3 regions of the Paenibacillus sp. N22P23 genome follow, and region 3 is predicted to be linked to each of the others. Evidence: riboswitches for the same ligand, from Rfam matches in the RefSeq annotation. Region 3 holds a riboswitch; each other region holds the start of a gene.

Region 1 (4,227 bases), on a different contig from region 3:
TTCGCTTCCTCTCTCTTATGTTATACTACTTTTTAATAGCTTTCGGTTGTACGAATTATAGGAGGGACCTCAGCATGCCACGCCAATCGCTGCGCAATGAAGCCTATCACATCATCTACGAACAAATTATAGGCGGTGAGCTTGCCAAAGGAACCGTCACCTCCGAGGTACAGCTCAGCCGTCAGCTCGATATGAGCCGCACGCCGGTCCGCGCCGCACTGCAGCAGCTCGAGAACGAAGGCTTCCTGCGGATCATTCCCAAACACGGCGTGCTGGTACTCGATTCATCCGCCCAGCGAGTCGGCGATCTTCTTGAACTGCTAACTGCGCTGCTGCTGTATGCCGTGACGACAGTTCGCCTCCGTGACGGAAATGCACTGGACGAATTGTCCCGGCAACTGATTGGCGAGCTGGAATCACTGCTAGCTGCTGACGATGAGCCCGCTCCTGGAACTGGCGGCATACCCGCTCCTCGCACTAACGGCATGCCCGCTTCTGGCGCTGGCGGCGTGCCCTCTCCTAGCGCTGGCGGCGTGCCTTCTCCTGGCGGCGGCGATCAGCCCTCTCCTGGCACTGACGGCGTGCCCTCTCCTAGCGCTGGCGGCGAGCTCGCGTTATGCCAGTTCGAATATGATTTCGTGAGCCGTGTCATCGCGCTAAGCCACAATCAGGAGATGCAGCAAACGTTAGCAAACAGCGCATCCCGATTATTATGGACCGGCAACAAGAAACGGTGGATCGCCCCCTACCGCCTTGAAATGGGGGAAACACTTCATTCATTACTGCGCCGATTGACCGCTGATACGGACAGCTTCATCGAAGCATTGAACCGCTATTTGCACATGCTGAAGAAGACCTGGATCTAGTCAATAGAATAACCTAGAGGTACGCTTCCACCAATCGCTCCCCATCAGTGAGTTTCACTCTAACGAATCCCAGAGGTCTTATTTCGACATATTAACTGGGTTTGAATTTCTAACGAATCCTACAGGCGGCACTATTTCATGTGCAGATGCCGATTTTGACTCCATTTCCCCATAATAAGGCCTGCACGATTCGTTAGATTTGATTATCGGCTAATTTCATGCAAATAAGGCCCGTACGATTCGTTAGCACTTAACCACAGTAACAAACTTCCTCTACCTGTCTCGAACATAGCATACCTCTGATCCCAACCCATACAAAAATGGCTGCACCGGTCCCATCCCCTGGTACAGCCATTCCCCATATCTCATGTTACTCTTCACTCATCACTCATCATTCGCAACTCACTTCGCAGTCAGCGTACCCAGCAAAGCCTCCCTTTGGGATAGACACGCGGAGTCCGATATTTCTATCATCATGATCATTCGCCGCACAAGAAATCTTGCCAAATTCCTAATTGTTCACGGCTTACCTGCCATTAAACGAACTCCACCTTGCCGCCTTCCAGCGAAGCAATACGAGCGAGCGACTCCACGCGGAATCCCTGATCCGTAAGCTTACCTCTGCCGGATTGGAACGACTTTTCAATGACGATGCCCATTCCAGCCACCTCGGCCCCGGCTTGCTGAACAATGCGAGCCATCCCAAGTGCAGCCTCTCCATGTGCAAGGAAATCATCAATAATCAGCACGCGATCAGCCGGTGCGAGGAATTTTCGAGATACCGTGACCTCGCTCTCCTCCTGCTTCGTGAACGAGTAGACCTTCTCCGTGTACAGATCATCGCGAAGGGTCAGCGATTTACGTTTACGCGCGAACACCATCGGCACGCCAAGCTGTAGCGCCGTTAATACGGCCGGTGCAATGCCTGAAGACTCGATCGTCATGATCTTCGTCACAGCACTCTCGCGAAACAGCTGCGCGAATGTTTTTCCGATCTCCAGCATCAACTCCGCATCTACTTGGTGGTTCAGAAACGTATCTACCTTTAGCACGCCGCCATCCAGCACGATGCCTTCTTCTCTAATTTTTTGCCTCAGAAGTTCCACTGTACGCACACTCCTTGTTCCCTTTTCACCATAATGCTCCAGTATTCCCCGATTATCCGGCCTAATCCTATCCTTATCTGTTACTCACATGGCACACGTGCTTATTCCGAAAAGCAAAATCAATCGTTTGATCCTCCACACTAATCGATTTAACCAGCAGCGATATTCGATTATCCGGATTGATTCCCTTCCAATAGAAATCGGCGGTTTCTTCAATCGAATCGAATAACGGCACTTCGAACGGATCACCTTTAAACGGCTTCAAAACGCCGTCCCGCTCTGACTCATAGGTATGTATGCAGTGTCCTGTCCCCTGCTTAAATCGGCTGAAGTGATAGCGACTACGCAAGCAAACGGAAGGATCATTGTCATAGGTTTTGAGAATCGACAATTCATACTGCTGCACATCCGCATAGATGACAGCAGAAATTCTCGGTGTATAATGCGGCGAATCCGGCTCGAATTCTCGGTTCATAAGCGCTTGTTCAAAGGTCTGCCTGCGCTGTAGACCTTCGTAGATCGTGTCCGTCTGGTCACCGTTAGAGACAATGTGTGTATCCTCCCAGTGGCGGATCGGATAATAAATAATAAGTGAAGGGTCTTCCATCAACGCCGGATCGAATGCTTTGTTTCTCACATGCATGCCATCTTGCTCGAAAATCCGATTGCGGCTGTTCACACTACGACCCATAATCCAATACACCTGCATGTAATGCGACCCGGAAGGCGTCATGCCCGCAATCAAGGTTCTCCCCGGATAAGGCTTCTCAAACAGCTCCTGTTGATAGGATTTCACTCACATCCGCTCCTCTCCTAATACAAAAAGAGGCAAGGAGAACTCGGAAGCTCCCCTTACCTCTGCCCAGGCGTACGGCTCGTATCCATATGCTCCCTCATGGTTCCCCATGTACGCCAGTTACATATAGACTTTAAATTACTCTCACAATACCTAAATGAGTCCAATAAATCAACAATTATTCTTCTCACTTATCCATTTAGACGACCTTATTCTCGCTCAATTCCACAACCTGCACGCCAGGAGGCACAATGACGCTCGTGCACACCTTGCCATCATCGTCCACATACCATTTCACCTGGAGATCGCCATGCGGCGTGTTGACCGTACCGCTGCAGGCACGAATACCGCCAACCGGTTTCGGCGAGACCATGACTGTTTTGTAACCTGGTTCAAGCGATTGAACGCCAAGAACAACTTCTCCGATCCATTTCACAGGCGTGCTCGACCAGGCATGACATAGGCTCATCCGATACGAACCGTACGCTGTATAGGTCGTAAGGGCATCGTGATAATCACACCCGCCATTTCCTTCCCCATGTGAATAGGCTTCCCAGAAGGTCGTCGCCCCGTGATCGAGCATTCCACCCCATACAATCGAAATCACCTCATATGCACGGTCATGTTTCCCATACCGAGAATAACATTCCGCCAGCTGAAACGCCGACAACGGTGTGATCGGATCCATCAATTCATATTCATCCAAGAAGGCTTCGGCTGCTTCAGCACTTACATAACCACTCGCAATGCCCAGTACTTTGACCGCCAGCGCATAGGAGTCTTTCATATAATCCTCGGAAGAAAGTGCCCGCATCGGCCAGTCCAGCAGCGGCTCCAGCTCAAGCTCCGGCAATTCGGCTGCCAGTTTCAACAAGTCGGCATGCGTTAATGCATAAATAGCCTGTAGCGCAATGACCTTCTCTTCGTTCGTCAGCGGTACCCATTCAATCAGAATGCCGTCTTGGATGAGAAGCCCTTCGCCCGGTCTTGTGTTCTGCCGCACCCAATTGATATGACGCTGCATCGGCTCCTTCATTTCCAGTACGAAAGCCTTATCTCCCGTTTGAAAATAATACTCGGTGACCGTCTTCATCCACCATAGCGTATATTCACAAATACTGTTCATCCAATGCCCGCTAGGCGTACCTTCGCCCAGCTCACGGACTGCGCGGCGAATAACCCTCGTATCGTCCCATAAGAAATAACATGATTTTGCCGCCAGGTAGAAATCAAAGGTCCAATTCAGCCGATCACGCTTAATCCCGTCCCACAAGCCGATCTGATGACAAATCCGGCTCGTATGGGCGGAAACCTCAAAGATTTGATTCAGCTCAGCATTATCGCTTTGCAGTTTCCCAGCCTGACGCAGCGCCACATGCACCGTTTGGAACGTCAGCTCAAGTAGAAAAGACTGCTCCACCTCACCAAGCACATAGAACTGAATATACCTGCAGCCCTG
Region 2 (4,227 bases), on a different contig from region 3:
ATGACCTTCTTACGCTTAACGATACAACGGCGCGCCGAACGGCGATGAGCCCGCGCCTCCGTCTACACTGATTTCGGCACCTTGAACGAATGATGCATCATCCGAAGCCAGGAACAAAGCGACGTTGGCGATTTCTCCAGGCTCTCCTAAACGGTTTAGAGGAATCGATCGTGTGAGTTTGGTCTCCATTTGCGCAAGTCCCTCAGGCTGACCCCAAATCGGCGTGCGGGTAGCACCGGGAACGACGGTGTTTACGCGAATACCCCGTGGAGACAGCTCGGAAACAAACACTTTAGCCATGCTGGTTACAGCTGCTTTGCTCGCCGCATAAACCGCCCATCCCGGGCTTCCTGCATTAGCAAGCACCGAGCCATTCAGGATCACCGAAGCGCCTTCCTTCAGGTAAGGCAATGCAGCTTGTACGGTGAAGAATACGCCTGTCACATTCACGTTCAAGACTTCCTGGAATGCGGACAACTCCGTACCGCCTAGCGGAGTATGACCGCCTATGCCGGCATTGGCGAATACGACGTCTAGTCGGCCAAATTTCTCAACAGCTGCAGCTGTTGCCTTCTCCAAGTTCTGCGGATCGGTTGTTTCTGCTTGAATACCGAAACTATTCGCCGTACCAAGCTCCTCCACTGCTGCGTCCAAGGTAGCTTGATTTCGACCTGTAATGACAACCTTAGCTCCTTCTGCCACGAACAATTTCGCAGTTGCGAAGCCAATCCCACTGTTACCACCTGTAATGAATGCTACTTTACCGTCTAATTTACCCATTTCAAATCGCTCCCTCAAATTAGAATGATCGTTCCCGAAATAATAAAAAAAATGCTGCTGCACATCCTATCATTAGTTGCCCGCCTGACTACATATCCACATCCTCATACGAGAATGATCGTTCTACTATTTCGATTAAAAAAGGAATGCATCCATACCACATGTTTGCTTCCTTCTTGCTTACGAGTTGATCATATCATATTGAGAACGATCGGTAAAGAATAAATTAAAAGCTAGCCCACTCGTGTGGACCAGCTCAACTTCTTCAAGAACGTAACCCGATGATGTTGATCATTAACCTCGTACCCTGTCATATTCCATCAGCTTAGCAGCCAACTTCGCCCGCTCCTCGCCCAGCAGCTTGCCGATCACATATAACGATGCATCGATTCCCGCAGAAACGCCGGCTGACAAAATAATGTTCCCATTGTCCACATAACGCGCATTCTCGTCAATGTCAGCGGATTTCGGAGCAATAGCTCGCAGCTCATGAATCGCGAGATGATTCGTAGCAAGCTTCAAACCTTCCGCCAGCTGTGACTTTACTACCAGCAGTGCACCTGTACAAACCGACAGCAGCAGCTCGGCTTCTCCCGCGGTCTTATGGATCCAGTCCGTCATGACCGTATTGTGCATTTCAGTTCTGGTGCCTGGTCCTCCGGGAATGACGAGAATGTCCGGCTTCGGACAATTCTGAAAGCTGTAGGCCGGGTTAATGCTCAGGTTGCCTAACGCACGAACCGGACCATCGTGTTCCGCCACGGTGAACACATTGAAGTCCTGACCAAAGTTACTACCGGATAGAAAAGCCTCGAATGGCCCTGCAAAATCCAACACTTCCACGCGATCAAAGATCAAAATCGCTACATTTCTTGCCCGCCGCACCTGCTCCATCTCATCATCTCCCATGAAATAATAAAAAGTGCTCAGTCCAAAGACCAAGCACTTCGCCCAGGCGTACGGCATATGAAATATGTGCTCCCTCGTGGTACTCCACGTTTACGCCAGTCACACACACCCAATACTACCTTCAGTTTAGTCCGAATATTCTCACAAATCAATCGTTCGTTTCATCCGTTGTCCATAAACCACTCGAATTACGAACTCGGCTGCGAGCAGCAGGAACAGGATTGCCCCATAAACGCCGATGGTGTAGCTCCGCGTATACGACACGCCGAATCCTTGGTGAACCACATAAGTAATCGCGTGAATACACAGGTTCGTATAGCAGAATGCATAGCTTCTCACCATCCAATTACGATGGGCGATGCGCTGTTTCCTTCTTATTTTCACAATAGCGATCACCGTCATGGCCGTCCATAGCATGCTCACAAGGTTAAATGGAACGCTGTTCAGCTTGCCACCGGTGGCAGAAGGCGCCATATAGCCGGAAGTGAGCACAACGACAAGGATCGCGCCAAAATAAACATAGCCGATTATTCTGTGTGCCTTGCGGTATTGGGTCTGCACCTTCGCTGCAAAATTAACCGCTCCCGCCACCATCGCGATGCACGCGCACACCACATGAACATACATGATATTGAGCCAAACCGGCTTATTTAGCGGATGCTTCAGGTTGATTTTATGACTCAAAAAACGCTCCGCCTGAGGATCTATAAAGAAATTGATGCTAATGACATAAACGATAAAGCTAATCGCAATCGTCAGCATGCACCGATAGAGTATATTTGATTTCTGCATCGCTATGTTGTACCTCGCTTTATAATTAAAACTCCACGCCGCGTACCTTCGCATAGATCACCGTATCCTGCAAACGTCCTTCCACATCGAGTTTATCGCTGTAAAAAAATATGGCGAGGCTGCACACAGTACAATGATAACCTGCGCACAGACTCACCACAATTTTTTTCGCGGACAACTTATATCTTCTTCACCCAGCCGAAAGGATCTGCAACAGCTCCGGTTTGGATGCCCGTCAGCGTTTCATAGATGGATTTCGAGAGCTGCCCTGTTACGCCATCGCTAATCACGAGCTTCTCTCCGTTCCAGTTCATCTCCCCAATCGGCGAAATGACAGCAGCTGTTCCGGTTCCGAAAGCTTCTTCCAGCGTACCGTTACGACCGGCCTCATACAACTCCTCAACGGAGAGTGCTCTCTCTTCAACCGGAATGTCCCAATGCTGTAGAAGCTGAATGACCGAGTTACGCGTGATGCCAGCCAGAATACTGCCGTTTAGTGCAGGCGTAACAACCGTTCCGTTGATTTTGAAAAACACATTCATACTGCCGACTTCTTCTATATATTTGTGCTGTTTGCCGTCGAGCCACAGAACCTGGGTGTAACCTTGCTCCTTAGCAGCTTGCTGCGATTTCAGAGCTGCCGCATAGTTGCCCGCTGTCTTCGCTTCGCCTACGCCGCCAACAACTGCGCGAACATATTCGGATTCCACGTGGATTTTGACTGGGTTGATTCCCTCCGGATAGTAGGCACCAACAGGCGACATGATAATGATGAATTGGTAATTCTCGGATGGAGACACGCCAAGCGTCGCTTGCGTAGCAATGACGTAGGGGCGAATATAGAGCGACGTGCCCGGAAGATCCGGAATCCAGTCTTGATCGACTGCAATTAATTGCTCCAGCGCCGCAATAGCCGTATCTGCATCTATAGCAGGCACGCTCATGCGATCATTGGAACGGTTCATACGGGCGAAGTTGTCGTAAGGACGGAACAACTGAATGCCGCCGTCTTCGGTCTTGTAGGCTTTCAACCCTTCGAAGATGGTTTGTCCATAATGGAACACTTTTGCTGCCGGATCGAGTACGATCGGCTGGTAAGGGGTGATACGCGGGTTATGCCACTCTTGCTCGACACTATAATCCATTACAAACATGTGATCGGTAAAATAGATGCCGAAACCAAGCTGATCCTGCGCTGGCTTGGTCTTCTTGTTCTGACTGCGTTCAATCGAAATGGCGTTATTGGCTGTTGTCATGGTTTTATCAATACTCCCTTACTTTCATAATTGGTGATTGCATACTACCATTCGTTGAGGTATATATAAAATATCTATTCTGTTCATCATCCATACCTTTAAAGTATGTAAGGTGGAATTGAAATTGGGGATGCTTACATGGACTTTCGACAGTTAAAATACTTCTTGGCGATTGCGCAGGAGAAGCAGATTACACGAGCAGCGAAGCTGCTGCATATGGAACAACCGCCCCTTAGCCGTCAGCTCATGCTCATGGAAGAAGAGCTTGGCGCCCAACTGTTTGAACGTAGCCGAACCCAGCTGACGCTGACCGCTGCAGGGCGGCTGCTTAAGGATCGGGCGGAATCGTTGCTGCTGCAATTGGATGAGACGATGAAAGAGGTCAAGGAGCTCGAGCTGGGTGTACGCGGTACGCTTTCTCTAGGCGCTGTTGTTTCCTGCGTTTCGATTCTCCCTGGACCCATTCAGCAATTACGAGAGAAATACCCCC
Region 3 (4,227 bases):
TTTGCCACCTTTTGTGATTTGCCAAGCCGATATTAGTAAGTCATGCCCGGGTAAAGCGGGTATTGCGACATCAGGTCGCTCACCATACCGCGTGCTTTTTCAAGAACGGACTCATCCTTCGGATTCTTGAGCGTCATTGCGATCACTTCTGCGATTGTAGCCATTGCGTCTACTCCCATGCCGCGCGAAGTTGCTGCAGGCGTACCGATACGGATACCGCTTGTGATGAACGGACTCGTTGGATCGAACGGAATCGCGTTTTTGTTTACTGTGATTTGAACGGAATCCAGTACGTGCTCCGCATCTTTACCTGTGATGTTCAGGTTGCGAAGGTCGATCAGCATCAAGTGGTTGTCCGTACCGCCGGATACGATGTTGATGCCTTTCTCAATAAGACCCTCAGCAAGCGCCTTAGCGTTGTCGATCACGTTCTTGCCGTATTCTTTGAACGAAGGCTGAAGCGCTTCGCCGAAAGCAACGGCTTTAGCAGCGATAATGTGCATCAGAGGTCCGCCTTGGGAACCTGGGAATACCGCTTTATCAATCGCTTGCGCCCATGCTTTGCGGCAAAGGATCATACCGCCGCGAGGTCCGCGAAGCGTTTTGTGCGTAGTTGTAGTTACAAAGTGAGCATGCGGAACCGGGCTTGGGTGCAAGCCGGCAGCTACAAGACCTGCGATGTGTGCCATGTCAACGAAGAGCAATGCGCCTACGTCATTAGCGATACGGCCAAGCTCTTCAAAATCGATGATGCGCGGGTAAGCCGATGCGCCTGCAACGATCATGCGCGGACGGTGTTTGAACGCCAGTTTGCGCACTTCTGCATAGTCGATTGTAAAGGTGTTCTCGTTAACGCCGTATGCCACGAAGTTGTACAGAAGACCGGATGCGTTAACCGGGCTGCCGTGCGTCAAGTGACCGCCATGCGCCAGGTTCATACCAAGAACCGTGTCGCCAGGGTTTAGCGCTGCCAGGTAAACAGCCATGTTTGCTTGTGCGCCGGAGTGCGGCTGCACGTTCGCGTGCTCAGCACCGAACAATTCTTTGGCACGGTTGCGTGCGATATCTTCCGCGATATCCACATGCTCACAGCCGCCGTAGTAACGTTTGCCCGGGTAGCCTTCTGCGTATTTGTTCGTCAGCACAGTGCCCATTGCTTCCAATACCGCTTCAGAAACGATATTCTCGGATGCGATTAGCTCGATGTTGTCGCGTTGACGTTGAAGCTCCAGACCAAGGGCTTTCAAAATTTCGGGATCTTGTTTACGTAGGTTTTCCATGTTGATGAGTCCTCCTCAAAAAATTAAGTATATTAGTCGCATGTGCCGGCAGTTGATGCCGGGCCTGCCGCTTCCCGCGTGTAAACCGCTCGTTCCCCGCCAATAAGCTTTGGACGAGTATAAGCCATCGTTAAATGCGCAGATCCGATTGCTCGAATCGTTGGTCGCACCGGTACCGCAACACGTTTCAAATGCATGCCGATGAAGGTGTCACCGATATCGATGCCCGCATGTGCCTGAACCGTTTCGGTCAGTACAGCATCCTGCAGCGTTTGAAACGCGTAGGCTGCCATCGAACCGCCGGCTTTGCGCACGGGGATCGCCGAAACGAGGTCCAAGCCATATCGCTCCACGGCTTCCCGTTCCATGACAAGTGCCCGATTTAAATGCTCACAGCACTGATAAACCGGATAAAACTGCAATTCCTGACGCACTTTCTCGACCCCCGCATAGATCGCGGCTGCCGTCTCTAATGTGCCTGATGTACCAATCCGCTGGCCGAGCACCTCGCTGGTCGACACGCCGATCACAAGCAGCTGTCCTTGGCGAATGCCGGACGCAGCTGCAAGCTCGCGGACTACGGTTTCTACATCCTTGGTCAGCTGTGCCGAATCCATGTTGCTTATTCCGTGGTCGTTGTCGCTCATCGCTGGATACGCCCCTTACTCGGATTTCGCCGCATCGGCGTATTGCGCTTCAAGCTTCATCACTTTGCTCACGCGGCCGATATGACGCTCGCCATTGGAGAACGGTGTCTCGAGCCAAATACGGATAATCTCTTGGGCTACACCCGGACCGATGACGCGTTCGCCCATTGCCAGTACGTTGGTGTCGTTGTGCTCACGGGTTGCTTTGGCCGAGAACATATCGTGCACAAGCGCGCAGCGAATGCCTTTGACTTTATTAGCCGCGATGGACATGCCGATTCCCGTACCGCAAATGAGAATGCCGCGTTCTGCCTTGCCTTGTGCAACAAGCTCAGCGACAGGAAGCGCATAATCCGGGTAGTCCACGGATTGGTCGCAATCGCAGCCTACATCCTCAATGTCGTGACCAAGCGATTTGATAAACGGCACTAGCTCATCTTTCAAGCGGTAGCCCGCGTGGTCTGCGCCGATGGCGATTTTCATATCCATTTTCCTCCCAAGTGTGTCCGCTCGTGGCGGATCTTGTCGATTCACAATGGCATTAGTATACCTGATTTCGCCGAAAAAGACGAAAAAAGAGCAAGCATGCTTACGCACGCTGCTCTTTGCCCAGGCGACCGGCCGTATGATCCGATGCTCCACCGTGGTTTAACCCACTTTCGTCGCCAGTTACATCGGAAACCGTCTTTAGTTGCTTTTATCATAACGGATTATGGCCTCAAAATCAATCGGTCTCGGAAGAAACGGCGCCTGCCATCCTATGGCAGCGCAGATAGTTTCTTCCCCCGAAAATCGAAGGAAAGCAAAGAAAAGGCTTTCTTAGATTCTCGCTTGGCCAAGGGCCGTATTCATCCTTTCAGCCGATCAAGGAGTCGGTTAAGCGCAGCTTCGATCTGGGACGCACTCTGTTCATAAACCGCCAGCGAGCCGCCGAATGGATCATCCACATCGAAACTCGGTATCTGCTGCTCCAATTGAAGCAGCCTGGACCGCTCCTGTGCTGTCAGCGGCTGACCCAGCGCCTGCTTGATCTGCCAGCTCGAATACAGCCCTTCCAGCTCGGCGATGTCCGCCAGCACTCCGGGGTCCGTGTTCGCAAACTCGAGCAGCGTATGCGTCTTGTCCACAGCGGCCGGAAAATGCTGCAGCAGCTGCTTCTTATGGCTTGCGGTCATGGTCAAAATAAGATCAGCCCACGCAATCGAGCCGCCTTCCAGCGCCTTCGAGGTACCATCATGCGCGATATCGCGTTTGGACAGCGCCGTTCGGGCATGATTCGAAACAGGCAGTCCATCGATCGTGGACACGCCTGCGGATCGAATATCGAGCTGCATGCCCCTTTGCTGGGACATCGCTCGAAGCAGCGCTTCAGCCATTGGTGAACGGCAAGTATTGCCGGTGCACACGAATAGAATCCGTTTCACGATTGATTACACTCCTCTTTGTTGGTGTGGGTTTGGGAAATACCAAAAATTGCTATGTCTGAGGCATTATATTTCCGTGGTTTCGCGCTAACGAACCCTGAGGGCCTTATTGGCGTGAAGAAAGCCATTTATAAAATCTAACGAACCGTAGGGACGCTATTATAGAGAAATGGAACGAAATATGGCCTTTTGACAACGAATAAGGCCTGTAAGGTTCGTTAGAATTTCAAACCCCTTCATTTTGTTGAAATAAGGCCCCTAGGGTTCGTTAGCGTGCGTGCGTGAAATCGACAGACCTGAATGAGTTCAGCAATGAGATGCCGTTCTATCAGAACAGGAACAACAAACCGAATGTAAATAAAATCACTCCGCCGCACGCTTCCCCGTATCCGCCGAGACTAGTGCCTACTTTACGACCGAGCAGCAGCCCAAATACGGACATCACGCCGCCGGCAACGCCGAAGAGCAGCACCGTCAGCAGCATGTCCGTCTCGAACATGCCAAGCGAGATCCCGACGGAAAAGGAATCGATACTCACGCCAAGCGCGAACAGCAGCATCCCCCATGAGCTGCGGTAATCGATTGACTCCACTGCATCGCCGCGCAGCGAGCTATAGATCATATGCCCGCCTAGCAGCAGCAATAGCGCACCGGCGGCTGTCGTCGCAACGCCGCCAAGCAGCGTACTGACATATTTGCCCGTGAAAATGCCCATGAGGGGCATAATCGTGTGAAAAAGCGCAATGATCGCGCTTAGCTTTAATATATCCATCATCCGAATGCCTTTGAGCCCGATACCGACACCCAGCGAAAAAGCATCCATCCCCAGTGCCATAGCAATAATCATCAGCGTCAGCAATTGTCCGGCATGCATGC

What was found. Region 3 has a riboswitch for ZMP and ZTP ahead of rpiB (ribose 5-phosphate isomerase B). Riboswitches for the same ligand answer to the same signal wherever they lie in the genome.
Region 1: another riboswitch for ZMP and ZTP. It lies ahead of AC506A_RS30010 (IMP cyclohydrolase); the one in region 3 lies ahead of rpiB (ribose 5-phosphate isomerase B).
Region 2: another riboswitch for ZMP and ZTP. It lies ahead of AC506A_RS24605 (DJ-1/PfpI family protein); the one in region 3 lies ahead of rpiB (ribose 5-phosphate isomerase B).

The regions. Positions count from the first base shown of each region.
Region 1 is NZ_JBXENT010000016.1:56,965-61,191, forward strand. Features, by position in the region: gene AC506A_RS30000 (GntR family transcriptional regulator) at 75-866, shown strand; gene AC506A_RS30005 (xanthine phosphoribosyltransferase) at 1,403-1,972, opposite strand; gene AC506A_RS30010 (IMP cyclohydrolase) at 2,046-2,768, opposite strand; ZMP/ZTP riboswitch at 2,826-2,902, opposite strand; gene AC506A_RS30015 (alpha-L-rhamnosidase-related protein) at 2,968-4,227, opposite strand, start outside.
Region 2 is NZ_JBXENT010000008.1:99,112-103,338, forward strand. Features, by position in the region: gene AC506A_RS24600 (SDR family NAD(P)-dependent oxidoreductase) at 16-780, opposite strand; gene AC506A_RS24605 (DJ-1/PfpI family protein) at 1,075-1,674, opposite strand; ZMP/ZTP riboswitch at 1,723-1,802, opposite strand; gene AC506A_RS24610 (DUF2306 domain-containing protein) at 1,831-2,481, opposite strand; gene AC506A_RS24615 (branched-chain amino acid aminotransferase) at 2,661-3,737, opposite strand; gene AC506A_RS24620 (LysR family transcriptional regulator) at 3,876-4,227, shown strand, end outside.
Region 3 is NZ_JBXENT010000007.1:68,878-73,104, reverse strand. Features, by position in the region: gene glyA (serine hydroxymethyltransferase) at 33-1,280, opposite strand; gene AC506A_RS23465 (TIGR01440 family protein) at 1,313-1,927, opposite strand; gene rpiB (ribose 5-phosphate isomerase B) at 1,943-2,410, opposite strand; ZMP/ZTP riboswitch at 2,528-2,610, opposite strand; gene AC506A_RS23455 (low molecular weight protein arginine phosphatase) at 2,776-3,351, opposite strand; gene AC506A_RS23450 (manganese efflux pump MntP) at 3,680-4,227, opposite strand, start outside.